3 regions of the Halomonas tibetensis genome follow, and region 1 is predicted to be linked to each of the others. Evidence: predicted binding sites of a transcription regulator. Region 1 holds the regulator's gene; each other region holds the start of a gene.
What was found. Region 1 encodes FNR, which switches genes on or off when oxygen is low (the NO sensors DNR and NnrR bind a similar motif). Its sites were predicted from a motif close to TTGATNTANATCAA; they were not measured.
Positions count from the first base shown of each region.

Region 2: a site for FNR is predicted at 2,400-2,413, ahead of ACFODV_RS12480 (cation-translocating P-type ATPase). Genes of this name have one in related genera too.
Region 3: a site for FNR is predicted at 3,171-3,184, ahead of hemN (oxygen-independent coproporphyrinogen III oxidase). Genes of this name have one in related genera too.

Region 1 covers NZ_JBHRSQ010000007.1:248,359-253,100, reverse strand. Annotated here, with positions in the region: gene ACFODV_RS03990 (heavy metal translocating P-type ATPase) at 1-133, shown strand, start outside; gene ccoS (cbb3-type cytochrome oxidase assembly protein CcoS) at 130-360, shown strand; gene ACFODV_RS03980 (sulfite exporter TauE/SafE family protein) at 360-1,058, shown strand; gene hemN (oxygen-independent coproporphyrinogen III oxidase) at 1,219-2,535, shown strand; gene fnr (fumarate/nitrate reduction transcriptional regulator Fnr) at 2,635-3,378, shown strand; gene ttcA (tRNA 2-thiocytidine(32) synthetase TtcA) at 3,382-4,314, opposite strand; gene ACFODV_RS03960 (3'-5' exonuclease) at 4,416-4,742, opposite strand, start outside.
Region 2 covers NZ_JBHRSQ010000016.1:63,256-67,997, reverse strand. Annotated here, with positions in the region: gene ACFODV_RS12500 (aldehyde dehydrogenase family protein) at 1-108, shown strand, start outside; gene ACFODV_RS12495 (DUF938 domain-containing protein) at 109-714, opposite strand; gene rluF (23S rRNA pseudouridine(2604) synthase RluF) at 748-1,770, opposite strand; gene ACFODV_RS12485 (DUF6482 family protein) at 2,020-2,379, shown strand; gene ACFODV_RS12480 (cation-translocating P-type ATPase) at 2,481-4,742, shown strand, end outside.
Region 3 covers NZ_JBHRSQ010000009.1:235,724-240,465, reverse strand. Annotated here, with positions in the region: gene ACFODV_RS07420 (adenosylcobalamin-dependent ribonucleoside-diphosphate reductase) at 1-850, opposite strand, end outside; gene ubiT (ubiquinone anaerobic biosynthesis accessory factor UbiT) at 888-1,382, opposite strand; gene hemN (oxygen-independent coproporphyrinogen III oxidase) at 1,691-3,076, opposite strand; gene ACFODV_RS07405 (YbaN family protein) at 3,343-3,741, shown strand; gene ACFODV_RS07400 (Rrf2 family transcriptional regulator) at 3,812-4,291, shown strand; gene ACFODV_RS07395 (c-type cytochrome) at 4,464-4,742, shown strand, end outside.

The DNA.
Region 1 (4,742 bases):
GGCCATGGGTATGGCGGGCAGTTCCATGGTGGTGGTGGGCAACGCCCTGCGCCTCAACCGTTTCCGCAGCCGCGCCATGCCCGACACGACGGCACCGCTGCCCTCCCCTGAACCCAGCCGGGTGACCCCATGAGCATTCTCTATCTACTGATCCCGCTGTCGCTGATTCTGCTGGGCCTGGCCGTCTGGGCCTTCTTCTGGGCGGTCAAGAACGACCAGTTCGACGACCTCGAGGGCCCCGCCCACCGCATCCTCTTCGACGAGGACGAGAACGACCTGCCCGCCGACGAGCGCCAGCGCCGCCGCGACGCACGCGAGCGTGCCAAGGCGCAGCGTTCTGACCCCGATGAGCCCGGCTGATGGATCCCACCGGGCTTGGCCTGCCGCCGCTGCTGGCGGCCTTCGTGTTCGGCTTGCTCGGCGGCGCCCACTGCATCGGCATGTGCGGCGGCATCATGAGCGCACTGACCTTTGCGGTGCCCCCCAGCATGCGCTCACCCTCACGCCTGACTGGCCTGCTGCTGGGTTACAACCTGGGACGCATCGTCAGCTACATGCTGGCAGGTGCCCTGGTGGCCGCACTCGGCACCCTGCTCACTCTTACCCCCGGCATGCGGACTGCCCTGCAGGGCTTCGCCGCGCTGATGCTGATCCTGATGGCGCTCTACATCGCCGACTGGTGGAAAGGGCTGCTCAGGGTCGAGGCGGTCGGTAAACGCCTGTGGCGGCACCTGGAGCCGGTGGGTCGGAAGCTGATGCCCGTGGTGAGGATCCCTCAGGCGATCGCGCTGGGAGCCGTGTGGGGCTGGCTGCCCTGCGGGCTGGTCTACTCGATGCTGGCCTGGAGTCTGGCCAGCGCCGACCCGCTCAGGGGGGCGGCGCTGATGGGTGCCTTTGGCCTCGGCACCCTGCCGGCACTGCTCGCCACAGGGCTAGCAGCCCGCCAACTGGGCGGACTGATCCGCCATCCCGCCACACGCACACTGGCGGCAATGTCGATCATCGCTTTCGCCCTGTGGCAGCTGTGGCTGATGCTCCCTACTCAGAGCCAGGGGTAATTCGAGACTATTCCACGCCAGATTGACACAGCTCAACGTCATACACGCCAAGCCGCCCTAGCATGTGATTACATCCACAGCCGGGAGCAGCGTCATGCCCGTGCAGGCGAAACGCAATAATCGCGCCGGGCTATCATCGGCTGCCGGAAGCAGGTCCTCGATGCCGTTCCATAACCACGACGGATCTCACTACCTCACCTCTCCCGATCGCCTCACCTCGGGGTATGGTCCGGCTGCATTAACACGGGCGCTGACCGAGCATCCCGCCGGGGCACCGCTGGCGATTCACGTTCACCTGCCCTTCTGCCGGCAGGCCTGTCGTTTTTGTGCCTCCCTGAGGGTACCTTCTCGGGACAACCGTCAGGCGGAACCTTACCTGACACGCCTAGACCGTGAAATGGTGCTGATCAGCCGCCTGCTGAATGCCCATCCTCCCGTACAGCGCCTGCATTGGGGGGGTGGCGCACCCGCCTTCCTGTCACTGAACCAGATGGGCGACCTCTTCGACCGTCTCGATGCTCGCTTCGGGCTCTCCAACGCCCGTGAGCGCGATTTCAGCATCGAGATTGACCCCCGCGAAGCCAATGTCTTCACCCTGCGCCACCTTCAGGCATTGGGCTTCAACCGCCTGAGCTTGGGTGTTCAGGAGCTTGACCCGCGGGTGCAAAAGGCGATTAACCGGATTCAGCCTCGAGTACTGACCGAGTCGCTGGTGGACGAGGCCGAGCGCCTTGGTTTCCACTCGCTCAACCTGGACCTGATCGTGGGCCTGCCGCTGCAGACGCCCGAGGGTTTCGGCGAGACGCTGGATCAGGTGATCGCCATGGCGCCGGCACGCATTACCCTGCGCCGCTACGCCCACCTGCCTCGGCGCTACCGACCCCAGCGCGAAATCCACACAAAGGATCTGCCCGAAGCGGCGGCCCAGCTGGCGATCATGAGAGAGGCACGCGACCGACTCGCCGCTGCCGGCTATGTGCCTCTCGGGCTCGGTCAGTTTGCCCGCGCGGATGACAGCCTGGCGCTGGCCCTGGAAGAGGGCCGCCTGGCGCGGGACCTGCAGGGCTACACCCCCTACCCTCCAGTTGATCAGATCGGTCTCGGCGTCGCCGCCATCAGTCGGGTCGGCGACACCATTACCCGCAACGCCATGACCCTGACCGACTATGAAACTGCGCTGGACGCAAGCAGATTGCCCGCGGAGGTCGGCCACCGACTGGACGCCACCCAGCGCATGCGACGCGACGCCATAGAATCGCTCGCCTGCCGGCATGAGCTGGACCTCACCGCGCTGTCGAAGGCCCACGGGCGCGACGCCGCCGAGGCCATGGCCCATGCCCTGCAGCGCCTGACCCCGCTCTGCCAGGCGGGGCTGCTGGAGCGCCGCGGCGAGTGCCTGAGGGTGACACCCGAGGGAGTCTGTTCCCTGGCCCGCCTCCTCGACGTCTTCGCCTCCCGGGCCTCACCGATGTCGTGAGCCGTCGGTCTTACTGACCTACCTCCTTGGAGGTGGTTTGCCCTGCCCGTAGAATCCTCCATACTGTCCGCCATGATCACGATCAAGGAGAAGGCGGCCATGCCTGATAGCCTGACCGGACGGCGGCGCTCCGTGCTGCATGAAACTCGCTGCCAGACCTGCAGTCTGAGCTCGCTGTGCCTGCCACTGGCACTCGAAATTCAGGACATGGATCAGTTCGACGCCATCATTCGTCGGCGCGCACCTCTCAAGAAGGGCGAGACTCTCTTTCGCCAGGACAGCCCGTTCACCAGCGTCTATGCGGTACGTTCGGGCAGCCTTAAACAAGTGACCACCGAGGGTAGCGGCGACGACCAGCTCACCAACTTCTATCTGCCCAGCGAGCTGGCGGGCCTGGACGGCATCGACGAGGACCACTACCCCGGAACAGTGATAGCGCTGGAAACCACCACCGTCTGCGAGATTCCCTTCGACCGGCTGGATCAGCTATCGGAGTCTCTGCCCGAGCTACGCGGCCAGCTCTACAAGAGCATGAGCAAGGAGTTGCGCGCAGACCGCCGCATGATGCGCCTGCTGTCACGCAAGACCGCCGACCAGCGACTCGCCAGCTTCTTCGCGGGACTTTCCGACCGTTTTCGCCGACGCGGTTACTCCCCCTACAGCTTCCGCCTCTCCATGTCGCGGGCCGACATCGGCAACTATCTGGGACTGGCCGTGGAGACCGTCAGTCGAATTCTCGGTCGGTTCCAGAGCCAGGGCCTAGTTGAGGTCTCTGGCCGCGAAGTACACATCCTCGATCTGGAATCCCTTATTCTGGTTGCCGAGGAAGAAGGGGCAAAATAGCGCTTACGACTCGTTGAGGAGATCGATCCTGCTGGCCAACACTCGCGCCTGCTTCTCTTCCAGCCCGGCGAAGTCGAACAGCTCGCGGTCGGCAAGCTGCGACGGGGCCACATTGGTTACCGCCTTGAACATGCTCTCCAGACGGCCGGGGTGTTTACCTTCCCAATCGGCGAGCATTTCCTTGACCACCTGACGTTGAAGGTTGGGCTGGGAGCCGCAAAGATTGCAGGGAATGATTGGAAATTCCATCAGCCGCGCATACTCGGCGATATCGGCCTCCCGGCAATAGGCCAGCGGGCGGATCAGAATGTTCTTGCCATCGTCGGCAAGCAGCTTGGGTGGCATAGCCTTGAGGCTGCCAGCGAAAAACAGATTGAGGAACAGCGTCTCGAGGATATCTTCGCGATGGTGACCCAGGGCAACCTTGGTGGCGCCGATCTCTTCCGCAAAACCATATAGAGAGCCGCGTCGCAGCCTCGAGCAGAGTGCGCAGGTGGTCCTGCCCTCTGGAGTCTTCTCCTTGACCACCGAGTAGGTATCACGCTCGAGGATGCGATACTCGACGCCGATGGACGCCAGGTACTCCGGTAACACGTGCTCGGGAAAACCCGGCTGCTTCTGGTCGAGGTTAACCGCCACCAGCGAGAAATCGATCGGGGCGTTGCGCTGCAGGCTGCGCAGGATCGACAGCATCGTATAGCTGTCCTTGCCACCGGACAGGCACACCATCACGCGATCGCCCTCATGGATCATCCCGTAGTCGATGATCGCATTGCCCGTCTGGCGCCGAAGGCGCTTCTTCAGCTTGTCAAACTCACGCTTGCCGCGGACATCGAGTGCATCAAGAGTCGGCGAAGGAGCTTCCTGAAACGTGTGGGCGGCCGCAGAGGCGGTCTTCTGACGATCACGGGGATCGAATATCGAGGCGTCGTGCATGGTCGGTAAGCGCTGCCAGTGCGAGCAAAAATAACGGGGGGCCTATCCTACCATCGCCGACGCCATCAGGCGACGCCGCCCTACCCTTCAAGAATAGCGATTCAGGAATAGCGACCCAGGGCGCTGGACTGGTGTTCAAGGCGCAGAAAGATCAGGGCCGTGGTCACCGCATCCCCCAGGGCGGTGTGACGCCCCATCAGCGGCACGTCCAGCAGTTCGGCCACCTTTTCGAAGCGCGGCGCGGCTTCCACCTCCGGATGGCGGCGGCGCAGGCGCCTCAAGTAGCTTTGAGCCACGTCGATGGTGGCGTTGGGCAGGTCGAAGCCGAAGCGCGGCCGCAGCTCGCGATTGAGAATCGCCAGATCAAAACCCAGGTGCCAGCCCAGCAGGGGACGGTTGCCGACGAAATCAAGCAGGCGCTCCAGGGC
Region 2 (4,742 bases), on a different contig from region 1:
GCTGGCTGGGGTGGCTTCGGCATCAGCGGTATCGGCCGTGAGCTTGGCCCCTGGGGCCTTGCCAGCTACCTGGAGGTCAAGCACGTGATCGGGCCATCCCTGGACTAATCAGCCCTTTCGAAACACTACGCTGAGGTTATTCGCGGGCATTTCCACGAGGCATTCAACCGTCAAACCATGGCGCCCGGCCTCAGCGATCACCTCCTCGAGGTCGCGAACGCCCCAGCGTGGGTCGCGGCGCCGGAGGTCGGCATCGAAAACGGCATTGCTGGGTGCGACATGCAACCCGCCACGGCAAAAGGGCCCGTAAAGGTAAAGAACGCCGCCCGGCATCAGGCACTCTTCGGCCAGCGCCATCAGCGTCTCTGTCACCGCCCAGGGCGAGATATGGATCAGGTTGATGGCCACGACAGCCTCAAAGGGGGCCGCCGGCCAGCTATCGAGGTCGGTGACATCGAGCCGGACCGGCTCAGCAAGATTGGGCAGGCTTACCTGCTGGCGCCAGGCGGCGATAGATGCCAGCGCTCGAGGGTGGGGGTCGCTGGGTTGCCAGACCCAACTGGGCATATCGGCGGCGCAGTGCAGGGCGTGCTCGCCGCTGCCGCTGGCCACTTCCAACACGCGCGCGTTATCCGGCAACACCTGGCGCAGCACCTCCAGGATCGGCTGGCGGTTTCGGGCCGCGGCTGGGCTCTGCAGGCGAGAATCGGTCATGGTACTCCTCATGGGCATTGCCACGGCGGCAGGCTATTTCCTGCCCCGGGGCTTGCCGGGAGGACCGCCGGATTTCGCGCGCCCCCCCGAGGGTCGCCCGCCCTTGGCCGGCTTGCCAGCCGCCATGTTCTTGTCTGCCATCTTGCGCTTCGCGGACTTGCCGCTGGCCGTTTTACCACCGGCTGGTTTGCCGCCTGCAGGGGGGCTGCTTTCGCCACGGCGAGGAGGTTTTCGCTGCTGGTTCCCCGTCTTTCCGGCTACCGCTTTCTTTGGCCCCGCCTTGCCGCCCTTGTGCCGGGCCTTGCGACGGCCAGGCGCCCGGGTCTCGGAAGCGGAGTGCTCGGTCATGGCGAGAATGGTCGACACTTCAACCGGCGTCAGGTCCCGCCAGTCACCCGTCGCCAACCCCTTGAGCGACACATTCATGATGCGGATCCGCTCGAGTTTCACCACCTCGTAGCCGAACACCTCGCACATGCGACGAATCTGGCGGTTCAGCCCCTGAACCAGGGTGATATTGAAGACGAACCGGGACTCCATGACCACCGGGCACTTCCGGGTGACCTCGCCGAGGATCGGCACGCCCCCGCCCATGCCGGCGATAAACTCATCGGTGATCGGCTTGTTGACGGTGACCCGATACTCCTTCTCATGCTGGTTGCTCGCCCGCAGAATGCGGTTGACCAGGTCGCCGTTGTTGGTCAGGAAGATCAGCCCCTGGGAATCCTTGTCCAGCCGGCCGATGGGAAAGATGCGTGCACCGTGCCCGACGAAGTCGACGATGTTGGCCTTCTCGGTGGGCTCGGTGGTACTGACAATGCCCACCGGCTTGTTGAGGGCAATAAACACCAGATCCTCTTCATCCAGTGCCAACGGCTCGACGACCTGGCCGTTGACCTTGACCACGCTGCCCGCGAAGACCTGGTCACCCGGCGTGGCGCGCCTGCCATCGATTCGGACGTTTCCCTGCTCGATATAGCGGTCGGCTTCTCGTCTCGAGCACATGCCACTCTCGCTGATGTACTTGTTGATTCGCTTCGAGAGGGTCTGGGCCATGGGACGCGTCCGAGAGAGGGTGATAAGGAGCCGAAATGGCACGGTGCAATGCCGCACAGTGAATGCCGGGCAGTGTAAGGGCTGACACCTCAGGCGGCCAACCGTAGCGGATCACGGGTATCTCGCGGCGCGGCTCCTCTTGAGCTTGCGACCGCTGTGGCAGATGCCCGCATCAGCCAGTTACGGCATGACAATCTCTGTACAGGTAGCGATAGAATGACAGCTCATGTCCAACATCGGATGGTACCCATGATGCCTCTCAACGCCCCCGCCCTGCCCGACCAAGTGACCCTGGAAGCGCTTGCCAAACGTCTCGATCCGGCCTCACCGCCCGCCGTGGAGGTACAGGGGCTGGACATGGGGTACTACCTGGTGCGGCTGCACCACGCCGGCGGCGACAGCCTGCTGGTGGACGAGCACGGCGAGACACGACGCTTCACCGGCACCCAGTGGGTCAGCCGCGCCCTGGCGCCGCTGGGTCTGACCCATGGCATCCTGACCTGGGCCGACGTGACCGACGAGATGGTCGGCCTCCCCGAGTCGCCCCCCGTCGATACCGCCACGCGGCTAGCCCACGGTACCCGACTCGCGTTCATGACCCCGGGTTGACGGATACGTGCAGACGCTTGTTGCCCTGGATCACTGCACTGCAGCATGCTGTATGGTAAGAACATACCTAGCTCAATGCCAACATGCGCGGGAGACGTAGGATGACAGAGTCCGAACACAGCGAGGCCACTGCCTGGCATGCCCTGTCCGGAGATGACTCACTTGAGCGCCTGGACAGCACCCAGGACGGGCTGGACGACCAGGAGGCCGAACGCCGTCTCAGCGAGCATGGCCCCAACCAGCTCCAGCAGGCCGAGTCGCGCCCCTGGTGGAAACGCCTGCTGGAGCAGTTCAACAATATCTTGATGCTGGTGCTGATCGTCGCTGCCATTGCCAGCCTGGGGCTAGGCCACACCCTCGATGCATCAGCCATCTTGGGCGTGGTGCTGATCATCGCGCTAATCGGTTTCTTCCAGGAGGGCAAGGCCGAACAGGCCCTGGAGAGCATCCGTCAGATGCTATCGCCTCAGGCCAATGTGCTGCGCGGCGGCAAGCGTCAGACCATCCCAGCCGAGGAGTTGGTGCCCGGCGATATCGTGCTGGTGGAGAGCGGTGACCGCATCCCGGCCGACCTGCGCCTGCTGGAAGCCCGGCGCTTTCGAACCGAGGAGGCCTCGCTGACCGGGGAGTCCACGCCGGTGGACAAGTCTACCGAGGCGGTAGCGGATGACGCCGACCTGGGCGACCGCATCAGCATGGCCTACGCCAGCACGATCGTGGTCCAGGGCAATGCCCGAGGCCTGGTGGTGGAAACCGGTGCCCATACCCAGATCGGGCGCATTTCGGAAATGCTGCGCGGCGTCGAACAGTTAAAGACGCCGCTTCTGCGTCAGATCGACCGCGCCGGCCAGGTGCTGGCCTTCTTTATCCTTGCCGCCGCGGCACTCACCGGTGTTTTCGGGGTGCTGGTCCACGAGCAGCCGCTGGTCGACATGTTCATGGCCGCCGTGGGCCTGGCAGTCGCCGCCATTCCCGAAGGCCTGCCCGCCATCGTCACCATCGGCCTGGCGCTGGGCGTACAGACCATGGCGAAAAAGAACGCCATTATTCGTCGCCTGCCCGCGGTAGAGACCCTGGGCTCCATCTCCACCATCTTTTCCGACAAGACTGGCACGCTGACCCGCAACGAGATGACCGCCCAGGCGATCTGGCTACCCCGGGGCGAGGTGCACATCGACGGCATCGGCTTTTCCCCGAAGGGAAGCTTCCACCGCGTCAACGACGGCGATGCCGAGGAGGCAGCACTCGATCTTGACGATGACCACGCCCTGCGCCATTTCCTCAAGGTGGGGGTACTGTGCAATGACGCCGAACTGGCCGAAGAGGAGGGCCGCTGGCGAATCCACGGCGATCCGACAGAGGGCGCCCTGGTCGTGGCCGCCGCCAAGGCCGGGTTGACCACGGAAAAGCTGCGCGGTGACCATTCTCGCCATGACGCCATTCCCTTCGAGTCCGAGCGGAAGTACATGGCCACCCTTCATAAGGTGGACAGCGAGCAGCTTCTTCTGGTGAAGGGCGCACCGGACCGCCTGCTGGAGATGTGCCACCGTGTTCGCGATAACGGTGAGGAGCACGAGCTGGACGTCGAGCTCTGGGAAGAGCGCATCCACGACCTCTCCTCACGGGGCCTGAGGGTGCTCGCGCTGGCAGAGAAACGTGTCAACGACGTCCACGAGCTGACCGACGAACATGCCGAGGAGGAGCTGGTGCTGCTGGGGCTGGTGGGGCTGCTCGACCCGCCCAGGGACGAGGCGATCGAGGCGGTCAAGGACTGCCTGGCCGCCGGTATCCGCCCGGTGATGATCACCGGCGATCATGCGGTCACTGCCTTGGCCATCGCCCGAGAGCTGGGCTTCGCCCACACCGAGCGGGCCATCAGCGGTCGCGAGATCGAGGCGATGTCAGACGAAGAGCTCGAGGACACCATCCTCGATGTCGACGTCTTCGCACGGGCCTCGCCGGAACACAAGTTGCGCCTGGTCAAGGCAATGCAGGCCCAGGGCGGGATCTGCGCCATGACCGGCGACGGCGTCAACGACGGCCCGGCGCTGAAACGTGCCGACGTCGGCGTGGCCATGGGAATCCAGGGCACCGAGGCCGCCAAGGAGGCCGCCGAGATGGTGCTGGCCGATGACAACTTCGCCACCATCGTCGGCGCCATTCGCGAGGGTCGCAAGGTCTACGACAACATCCGCAAGACCATCACCTTTATCCTGCCCACCAACGGCGGCCAGGGCCTGGCCATCATGCTTGCCGTACTGGCCGGCACCAACCTGCCGGTCACGCCGCTGCAGGCGCTATGGGTCAACATGGTGGTGGCGGTAACGCTGGGCCTGGCGCTGGCCTTCGAGGACGCCGAGCCC
Region 3 (4,742 bases), on a different contig from region 1:
AGCTCATGATGGTGTCCCAGAGCTCGCGGGCCTTGATCACCTCGACGATGCGACAGGCCACGCGCCCCTCGGCGTCGACGGTGTAGCCCTCTTCGACTACCGGCCAGTCGCGGTAGATCAGCTCGTTCTGCTCGACGTCGTCCTTCTCGCCGGCGTGCAGCGGGAACGCCAGCGGCCAGTCGGCGTCCTGCTTTACCGCCTCCATGAACTCGTCGGTGATCAGCAGGCTGAGGTTGAACTGGCGCAGGCGGCCCGCCTCGCGCTTGGCCTCGATGAACTGGCGCACGTCGGGATGGCCGACATCGAAGGTGCCCATCTGGGCACCACGGCGCCCACCGGCGGAAGCCACCGTGAAGCACATCTTGTCGTAGATATCCATGAACGCCAGGGGGCCGTTGGTGCCGGCACCGGCGCCGAACACGAAGGCGCCCTTGTGACGCAGGGTAGAAAAGTCATAGCCGATGCCGCAGCCCGCCTTGAGGGTCATGCCGGCATCCACCACGGAGTCGAGGATATCGTGCATGGAATCGCGAATGGTGCGCGACACCGTACAGTTGATCAGGCTCACCGCCGGTTTGAAGGCCTCGGCGCCAGCATTGGACATGATCCGCCCGGCGGGAATGGCGCCGTTCTCCAGCGCCCAGCGGAATTTCGGCAGCCACTCGTCGGCCTTGTCACCCTCCACCACGGCCAGGGCCCGGGCCACCCGCTCCCAGGTAGCGTCCACGTCCTTGTCCACGGGCTTGCCATGACGGTCCTTGAGGCGATACTTGGAGTCCCAGATATCGCGGGACGGCACCTGCAGAGGGACCTCGCTGGATGACTTCACGGCCTTGGTGGAAGTGCTCATGCGAATGACTCCGTAACATACGTTAATCGAAAAAAACTCAGGTCTTGCGTCTCGCCAGCCGCTCCAGGCGAACCAGCAGGTCACCGAAGGGGCCTTGTGCCAACCCCTCCTCGCAACTGTCGAGGAGGTTCTTGACCATCAGGCCCAGCTCGGTGTCGCCCTCGATCAGCAGCCGGCGCTGGAAGAACAGGGCATCGGGATCCTCACGGCGGGTGGCCAGGCAGAGAAACTCACGCCAGCCTCCGCGAATGGTGGCCTCGCCGGGCTGGGTACACACCCTCAGGCGCTCGTTCTCGAGGGTGAGGGTCAGCGTCATGCCCAGATCCTCGACGGCCAAGGTGATACGGCGCCCTGTCAGGGCGTCGAACTCTCCCTCGGCGAGGGGCTCGGCGAAGGTGCGGTTGAGCAGCGGTTCCACCAGGCGACGCTTGACACCGACCGGCACGCGCGGATCGACGGCGCGAATCAGGCGGGCGGGGGCGGGAAGACGCGGCAGGGCCTGTAACGGTAAAGGCAACAACGGCAGGGACATGACAGTTCTCCTGAGAATAACCATGCGGCCGAAGCCGGCGAACCGTTGATCCTATGCCGGTGTTCCCGGGGCTGCACTGACATGCATCATGTCGTCGGACAACCCTCGATCGCTCGCGGCCCGACTACCATATATAGACCATATCTCCTCGGCAAGCCCTATATCTGGTGCAGACGGGGAGCATCATGACCCATTTTCATTTGACACCGAAAGACGCCCGGCCTGGCCCGCCGCAATGCGAGAAAGCCGCTCGCGTCGATGACGGAGCAGCGTCCAATAGAGGCTTGCGGCGGTGCCGCGAGGGGTCCCTAGACGGTGCGGGAGTAGCGGCCCTGGCTCTTCGCCAGGTAGGCGTCGAAAGCCATGGCGGCGTTGCGCATCATCAGCCGACCGCGTGGCAGCACCTCGATTTCGCCCTCACGGATCACCAGCAGGCCGTCTGCGGCCATCTCCTCGAGCTCCTCGAGGACTTCGGCGAAGGTGTCGCGAAAAACGATACCGTGAGCGGCCTCGATAGTGGCGAAGTCGATATGGTTGTGGCACATCAAGGCGTTGATGACGTCGCGGCGCAGGCGATCGTCGTCGCTGAGCCGATAGCCGCGGAATACCGGAAGCTGGCCCTGTTCCAGACGATGCTGGTACTGAGCGGTCTCTTTGACGTTCTGGCTGTAGGTGTCGCCGACCTTGCCGATAGAGGTAATGCCCAGGCCGATCAAATCGCAGTCGGCGTGGGTGGAATAGCCCTGGAAATTGCGCTGCAGGGTGCCGTTCTCCCGGGCCAGGGCGAGCTCGTCGTCGGGCAGGGCAAAGTGGTCCATGCCGATATAGACGTATCCCGCCTCGGTGAGGCGCCGAATGGTCAGCTCGAGCAGCTCCAGCTTGCGCTCCGGCGGCGGCATGTCCTCGGGGCGGATCAACCGCTGAGCCTTGAACAGCTCCGGCAGGTGAGCGTAACTGTAGGTGGCGATGCGGTCCGGCGCCAGATCGATGATCTTGGAGAGGGTAGTGTCGAAGCTGGCCACGGTCTGCAGCGGCAGGCCGTAGATCAGGTCGACGCTCACCGACTGGAAGCCGGCATCCCGGGACGCCTGGACCAGCTCCACCACCTGCTCCTCGCTCTGAAGGCGGTTGACCGCCTTCTGCACCTCGCGGTCGAAGTCCTGCACGCCGAAACTGAGCCGGTTGAACCCCAGGGCGTGAAGCTCGTGGATCTGCTCCGGGGTTACGGTCCGCGGGTCCACCTCCAGGGAGAATTCGCGCTCGGCGGCCTGGGCGAAGTGGAAGGCCTCGTCCAGCGAAGCCATCAACTCGCCGAGCTGGGCGTTGCTCAGGTAGGTGGGCGTCCCGCCGCCCAGGTGCAGCTGGGTCATGCGCCGCGATTCGTCGAACAGCGCCCCCTGTACGCGGATCTCCTGCTTGAGCCACTCCAGATACTCGGCGGCCCGCGCCGTATTGTGGGTGATGATCTTGTTGCAGGCGCAGTAGTAGCAGAGGCTCTCGCAAAAGGGGATATGCACGTAGACCGACAGCGGCTTGGGCGTCTTGGCCCGGTTGCTGCGCTCGGCCGCGGCGCGGTAGTCATCCTCGGCGAAGGCCGCGTGGAACTGGGGCGCCGTGGGATAGGAGGTATAGCGCGGCCCGGGTCGGTCGTACTTCTCTACCAGGGGGCGATCGAACAGCAGGTCGTCTTGCATCGTGAAACAGCCTCTTGAACCGGATGGCGGCGCCGCCGCATGGGGCAGAGTATGCCATTCAGGGCCCGGCGCGTCGGTACCCTTCTCGAGGTAGCTGACCCAGATCAAGCCACTGGGTCACCACGCGTGGATCAGCCGACGGGCGAGAGATGATGACGTGGAGAAGAGCGTCATGCGGCGGCACCTCGGCATTCTCTTTGCACAAGCTTATAACATGTATATAAAATACCACTTAATATCTAGGCCGCCACTCTACGAGGTCTGCCATGAAACATCTGGTCACACGCCTTGCCTGGAGCGGCCTGGCCTACGGCTGTGTCGGCCTGGGTACGGCCGGCCTGGTGGTGCCGCTGCTGCCCACCACGCCCTTCCTGCTGGTAGCGGCCTGGGCGGCGCCCAAGGGCTCGCCGCGACTGGCCCGCTGGCTACATGAACACCCGCGACTGGGGCCGACCCTGCACGCCTGGCGAGAACAGCGGGCGGTGCCGCGTCGAGCCAAGCAACTGGCACTGGTGTTGCTGGTGGCCAGTTGGCTGCTGCTGTGGCTAAGCGGTACAGCGCCGCTCGTGCTGTTCCTGACCGGCGCCCTGTTTATTGGCGTGGCGGCCTTCCTGCTGACGCGACCCGATGCCGCAGGGGACGGCAGCCCGACCAAGGCGAGGTAAAGTGATATAATAAAAGCTTGTTACTATATGAAGTTTGATCAATATCAAGCCAAGAGGCACTAGCCCTCGTATGCACCTGACCCGCTTTACCGACTACTCCCTGCGCGTGCTTATCTATCTGGCAGTGAAAGGAGAGGAGCGCTCCACGATTCAGGAGATCGCCTCCAGCTTCGACGTCTCCCGCAACCACCTGATGAAGGTGGTTCAAGACCTGAGCCACAAGGGCTACATTACCGCGTTCCGCGGCAAGAACGGCGGCCTGCTGCTCAAGAAGCCACCCGAGACTATTCGCCTGGGCAAGCTGGTGCGTGACGCCGAGCATGATCTGCAGCTGGTCGAGTGCTTCGGCGAGGATAACGAGTGCAGGATCACCCCGGCCTGCCGGCTCAAGCCGATCCTGGCCGAGGCGCTGCGCGCCTTCTTGGCCGTGCTCGACAAGTACACCCTGGCCGACATGCTGGGACCGCAGGAAGCGCAGCTGGTCCAGCTGCTCAGGATCGAGCCGTTGACCCGCAGCAAGACCGATACCGCTTCGCCACTGGCCCCCTGACGCCGTCCGGCTTGCACTACCGGGCGCGGTCGGCGATGCTTGAAGATGAATTTCGCCATGACATGGGTCATGGCCTCTCATGGTCGCCTGCGCCATCATGGGACCAGACATCGGAGGCATCGGCGCCATCCGATTTTTTTAACGCCAAAAGATGCATTCTGGAGACATGTTAATGAAGCGACTGGCCATCCTGACCCTGACCGGCACCGCCGCCCTGGCCCTCTCGGCCGCCGTCCAGGCCGAGCCCGACGGTGAAGCCATCTACAATCAGGCCTGCATGGCCTGCCATATGACCGGTGCCGCCGGCGCGCCCATCAAGGGCGACGAGGCGGCCTGGGCGCCGCGTCTTGAGCAGGGCATGGAGACCCTCTATGACCACTCCATCAACGGCTTCCAGGCCATGCCCCCCAAGGGCGGCGCGTTACAGCTCAGCGATGAGGAGGTGAAGGCC